DNA from 2 places in the Clostridium sp. genome. Region 1 is predicted to be linked to the other one. Evidence: riboswitches for the same ligand, from Rfam matches in the RefSeq annotation. Region 1 holds a riboswitch; the other holds the start of a gene.
The links. Region 1 has a riboswitch for ZMP and ZTP ahead of pflB (formate C-acetyltransferase). Riboswitches for the same ligand answer to the same signal wherever they lie in the genome.

Region 2: it holds a riboswitch for ZMP and ZTP, as region 1 does, so the genes downstream of both, LKE46_RS03290 (phosphoribosylaminoimidazolecarboxamide formyltransferase) here and pflB (formate C-acetyltransferase) in region 1, are expected to answer to the same signal.

The regions. Positions count from the first base shown of each region.
Region 1 covers NZ_JAKVOI010000001.1:1,815,105-1,818,322, reverse strand. Annotated here, with positions in the region: gene LKE46_RS09005 (SpaA isopeptide-forming pilin-related protein) at 1-1,755, shown strand, start outside; ZMP/ZTP riboswitch at 1,806-1,884, shown strand; gene pflB (formate C-acetyltransferase) at 1,992-3,218, shown strand, end outside.
Region 2 covers NZ_JAKVOI010000001.1:613,911-617,128, reverse strand. Annotated here, with positions in the region: gene LKE46_RS03295 (ABC transporter ATP-binding protein) at 1-607, opposite strand, end outside; gene LKE46_RS03290 (phosphoribosylaminoimidazolecarboxamide formyltransferase) at 802-1,977, opposite strand; ZMP/ZTP riboswitch at 2,026-2,110, opposite strand; gene LKE46_RS03285 (response regulator transcription factor) at 2,257-2,970, shown strand; gene LKE46_RS03280 (HAMP domain-containing sensor histidine kinase) at 2,985-3,218, shown strand, end outside.

The sequences.
Region 1 (3,218 bases):
GTACCTGGTGTTACTGTTGATTTTTCAGCACCGAACGGAAGTTTCCCTGAGGGCAGTTCTGCAGTCACCGATGAAAATGGTGAAGCATGCGTAGTATTCAAGTCCGATAAAATTGAAGGAATTGAAGAAAAGAAGATACCTGTTACCGCAGTTGTCAATGACCCGGAACACGGACTGAATTCCAAGGATCAAATAGATATTACATTTGAACCGGGCAGCATAAAGGGAGCAGTTGTGGACAATGAAACAGGAAATCCTATAGCTGGAGCTACGGTTGTAGTTAAGAAGGACTTTGATGGTGATGGAACAATAGACTTCAAAAGTGAAGTAACTACATCATCTGACGGCAAATATGAAATTGCCGTTCCAAAGGGAGATGTAGAGTATGATGTCGAGATAACAGTACCTGTACAGATAAATGGAAAGACAGAAGATAAAACGTTCATACAGAAATCAAATCCTGGTGAAATTGCAGGAAATTCCTATGACTCTGAAAAAACTGCAGCAGGTATTGTACTTTTGAAAAATCCTGATGGAGAAACTGCGGGATATTTCAAGGACTATGGCAATATAACCATTGATGTTCCAGAAATTGGACAGCAGGTTGATATCGGAAGTGACGGTACCTTCCAAGTAGGTGGCCTTGAAAAGGACAGGGAATACAACTTCAATATCGTATACAACTTCGATAATGGTGAAGAGATTATTATCGGAACAATTCATGTGAAAATGGATTCTGACGGACAGATGAGGATTGATCCGGAACCTACCCTGATAGATCCATATGGTTTAGTCACTGACAGTGTTAGTAGTGATAAAATACCTGATGCGGATATAAAATTGTACTATGCAGATACCGAGAGAAACAGGGAATCAGGCAAAACTCCCGATACACTTGTACAGCTTCCGGGACTGGAGGGATTCCCTCCTGCAGACAATGCAAACCCGCAGTCCAGTGACGAAGATGGAAACTATGCTTTCATGGTTTATCCGAATACCGATTACTACATTGTTGCAACAAAACCTGGATATGAAACCAAAACAACAGAGACCATTTCTGTAAATGATGCTATAGTAAGGCATGACATACCAATGACTCCTATTTCTTCAGGAGGTGCAGGCGGAGGCGGAAGTGCAAGCATCCAGGGCACGGTGAATGTAAATAAGACGGATAAAAGCGGAAATCCGCTTAAAGGTGCGGAGTTCACGCTGATCAATTCCAAGGGAAATTCAGTGAAGACTGCTGTGACAGATGAAAATGGGCTGGCAGAATTTACCAAGGTAAATCCAGGTAAATATACTGTCAAGGAGACCAAAGCACCTTCTGGTTATTCCATCTCAGATAAAATATTATCTGTAGAGATAAACCAGAGCAAGGTTTATGACCTTGGAACTGTACAGGATGCTAAAGAAGAAGGAAGTACACCTGTTGTACCACCTGTACAGCCTACACCAGAAGAACCGGAACAGCCAGGAGAGAATCCGGATGAAGGTAATAAACCGGATCAGCCAAATCAGCCGGGTAACAACTCAGGAGAAAGTAAAAATCCGGCAAAGGGGTCTTCACAGCCAGGTAAACAGGGTGGAAACAATGGCATACAAAACGGGCAGAAAAATTCATCTCTGGAAAATGGCATGGATTCAAAACTTCCTAAAACGGGAAGTATCATAGACACGTCGGTATTGGCTGTATTGGGAATATTGCTTGTTCTTTCAGGAGCTGTACTCGTGTTTAAGAGAAAAAAATCATATTGACACATCTGTGATAATATGATATTTTAAATGTACAAGGAAAATTGATTTTAAACAGGTCGTATAACCGGCGGAAGTGGATATAACCACAGGGAGTACGATTTTTGAAAGCCGACCGCCTGGGCAATTAAAGTGTCCAGGCGGTCATTTTTAGTTGAATGGATAATATATTATTTTACTGAAATGCTGACATAATAATTGTTAGAATAGTAAAAATATTTTTAAAGGAGAGAATTTTTATGCGAAATCAGTGGGAAAATTTTAAGACTGGAAAATGGACAGAAGGTATCGACGTCAGAAATTTTATACAGAAAAACTACACACCTTATACTGGAGATGAAGGTTTTTTAACAGCTCCTACCGGGAGGACAAAAAGAGTCTGGGAAAAGTCGGAAAAGCTCATTCTTGAGGAAATTAAAAAAGGCGGAGTGCTTGATGTGGATACAAAAACCGTATCCGGCATTGACAGCTTTGAACCGGGATATATAGACAGGCCAAACGAGGTTATCTTCGGACTCCAGACTGATGCACCCCTCAAGAGAATGGTCAACCCTTTCGGAGGTATAAGAATGGCACAGCAGGCTCTTGATGCCTATGGATACAAAGTCGATGATAAAATGCAGCATATATTTACAAAGTACAGAAAGACACATAATGAAGCGGTATTTGATGCATACAATGAAGAGATGAGGACAGCGAGACATGTGGGACTTCTGACAGGGCTTCCAGATGCCTATGGAAGAGGAAGAATAATAGGAGATTTTAGAAGGATAGCATTGTATGGCATCGATTACCTGATAGAACAGAAGAAAGATGATCTGAAGGACCTGAAGGGAGATATGACCGAGAGCATTATAAGACAGAGGGAAGAAGTTGCAGAGCAGATAAAGGCACTCAAGAAGATGAAAAGTATGGCATCGCGTTATGGAATTGATATTTCAAATCCTGCGGCAAACGCAGCAGAAGCTGTTCAATTCACCTATTTTGGATATCTTGCAGGTATAAAGGAAAATAACGGTGCGGCAATGTCTCTTGGAAGAGTTTCCACATTCCTGGACATATATATTGAAAGAGATTTGAAAAAGGGTATTATAGATGAACAGGGCACACAGGAGCTTATAGACCAGTTTATAATCAAGCTCAGACTTGAAAGGCATCTCAGGACTCCTGAATACAATGAGATCTTTGCAGGAGATCCAAACTGGGTTACAGAATCAATAGGCGGTATGGGAATAGACGGAAGAACTCTGGTCACAAAAAATTCCTACAGGTTCCTGAACACCCTTACAAATCTTGGACCTGCTCCCGAGCCGAACATGACGGTATTGTGGTCCCAGGACCTCCCGAATTCATTTAAGAAGTACTGTAGCAGGATGTCAATAGAGACAGATGCCCTGCAGTATGAAAATGATGATATAATGAGGCCCGTATACGGAGACGATTATGCCATAGCATGCTGTGTGTCG
Region 2 (3,218 bases), 1.2 Mb from region 1:
TATCATCTGCTACAAGTTCAATTTCACTCAGGTTATGACTGGATATGATGACTGTCATATTGTAGAGCTTGGGAAGTCTTTTAATAAGGCCCCTTATCTCATGGATTCCAGAGGGATCAAGTCCGTTGGTGGGTTCATCCAATATAAGAAGTTCCGGTTTTGATATGAGTGCCTGGGCAATTCCAAGTCTCTGTTTCATGCCGAGTGAAAATTTACTAGCTTGTCTATTTTTCCACTCCGTTAGTTTCACAACCTCCAGAACTTCATCAATATATTTATAGTCAAGTTCCAGAAGTTCCGCCGATACCTGCAGATTTTCATAGGCTGTCAAATTTCCATAATAAGATGGCGCTTCCACCATGGACCCAACTCTCTTCAGAATATCCATTCTGTTTTTCTGAAGATCTTTGCCAAACATACGGACTTGTCCACCTGTAGGCTTTATAAGCCCCAAAAGCATCCTTATAGTTGTGGATTTTCCAGCCCCGTTGGGACCCAGAAATCCGTATACCCTTCCTTTCTTTACAGATAAATTTATTCCCTTTACTGCCTTAAAGTTTTTAAAACTTTTCGTCAAATCTATGGTTTTTACAATATTTTCCTCCATACAATTTCCTCCTTGAACTAGCATATGAACATATAATAGATCCTGCAGCTTAAATCCCATTTATCAAAACCTTAAGGGAACCTTAAATTCCATTTGATAAATAAAAAAGCCTTCTATGAAATAGGCTCTATCATAAAAGGTTTGAATTTTACCAAATTTTTTTATATCTTTGAAATGTATCTTTCTCTTTTCCTCTAATGATGAAACAGCCTTAAATCTGAAAAGGCCATTACCATATTATAATCATTGCAGGCTTCTATCACAGCATCATCTCTTATGGAACCGCCTGGCTCAACAATGTACTCAACCCCGCTTTTAGATGCCCTGTCTATGTTATCCCTAAATGGGAAAAATGCATCAGAGCCTAGAGAAACTCCTTTAAGTTTTGAAATCCAATTTTTCTTCTCCTCTTCCGTAAGCTTTCTTGGAACTTCAGTAAATACATCTTTCCAGTGTCGTGTCTCCTCTTCTGTTACATCATTACGAAGATACTGATCTATTGCATTATCTTTCTCAGCTTTTTTAAGTCCGTCTCTAAATGGAAGTGATAAGACTGAAGGATGCTGTCTTAAAAACCATACGTCTGCTTTTGATCCGGCAAGTCTTGTGCAGTGAATTCTCGACTGCTGTCCTGCACCAACTCCAATCACCTGTCCATCAAGCACAAAACATACAGAATTGGATTGAGTATACTTAAGTGTAATCATTGATATTAAGAGATCTCTCTTTGCATTTTGAGTGAGATCTTTTCTTTTTGTTACTATATTTTTCAAAAGTTCATCTGTTATAATTGCGTTATTCCTTTTCTGCTCAAAGGTTACTCCAAATATTTCTCTTTTCTCCATTTCACAGGGTTCATAATCTCTGTCAATTTGAATTATGCAGTAATTTCCTCTCTTTTTCTTCTTTAAAACTTCAAGAGCCTCCTTACTATAGGCCGGCGCAATTATTCCATCAGAAACAGCACTTTTTAATACTTTAGCCGTAGATAAATCAACTTCATCACTTAAAGCCGCAAAATCTCCATAAGAAGACATTCTATCGGCACCTCTCGCCCTGCAATATGCAGTAGCTGCAGGCGAAAGCTCCTCATCCCCAGCCGCATATACCTTCTTCAGTATGTCATCAAGCTGCACTGCAACTGCAGCACCGGCAGGACTTACATGTTTAAAAGAGGCCGCACTTGCAATACCTGTAGTATTTTTCAATTCCTTTACAAGCTGCCATGAATTAAGTGCATCCATGAGATTTATATATCCGGGCTTGCCATTTATAATTCTAAATGGAAGTTCTCCTTTTTTCATATAAACCCTGGCAGGTTTCTGATGTGGATTACAACCATACTTTAATATAAGTTCATTATTTTTCATCTGCATTACTCCCTTCCAAATTTGAACACAAAAAAACCCGGGTAAATTATTAATTACCCAGGCGGTCGATACAACTTCTATTCAATCATGCTTCCCATGGTAAACTCCATTTCCGCCAGTCACATGATCACTTATTTATCCATTAAATTATATTATACTCCAATATCCATGTCAATGATTCAAACCTTAACAGAACATTAAAATTTTGTATCTTAGGCGAAGGATACCTAAATGATGCTATAATTAAAATATATATATTTTTGACCATTGGAGGTAAAAATGCAGGATCAAATTTTAGATAGAAAGATACTTTTAATAGATGATGAAGTTGAGCTTTTAAAGCTGATGGAGACGGTCCTTAGAAAAGAAGGCTTCAGGAGAATATTCAAAGGAAAAAATGGATCAGAGGGTATAAAAATATGCAGAAACGAAAAACCTGACATAGTAGTTCTGGACATAATGATGCCGGATATGGACGGATTTGAAGTGTGCAGAAATATAAGGAATTTTTCTTTTGTGCCTATTATCTTTCTGTCTGCAAAATCTGAAGATGTAGATAAAATACTTGCCCTGGGAATGGGTGCGGACGATTATGTAACCAAACCTTTCAGTCCAAAGGAGGTGGCTTTCAGGATCAAGGCACATTTGCGTAGAAATATATATATTAAAAATGAAATGTCAATGAAAAAGAAAAAGATAAGCTTCGGAGACATAACAATTGACCCTGCAAAAGGCGAAGTGTCAAAGTCAGGTAAAAATATAACACTTACTCCCAAGGAATATCACCTGTTATGTTACATGGCCCAAAATGCCAATCAAATTCTAACCAAACAGATGATATGCAGTGAAGTCTGGAAAGACAGCTATGAGGGATATGACAACACAATTATGGTTCATATAAGAAAACTAAGGCAAAAATTAGAAGACAATCCTTCCAGTCCAAAATACATAATTACAGCCAAAGGCCTGGGTTATAAGCTGAAAATTCAATGAAGAGGTAGCTTAATATGAAAATCAGAAACAAAATCAAAACCAATTGGAATATCACTACAAGATTTCTTGTAACACTGATATTCATAGTTATAATTGAATTATTTATAAATCTGCTTTTCTGGAATCAGATAATTCTGTATACCAAGGAAAACTTTACCGCTCCCACCCCGGAGAAATTCACATTGAATTTCTCCAAATATATGGCCTTTAAAAATGGAATACCCTTTGTAAAAGAAGAAGGTATAAGA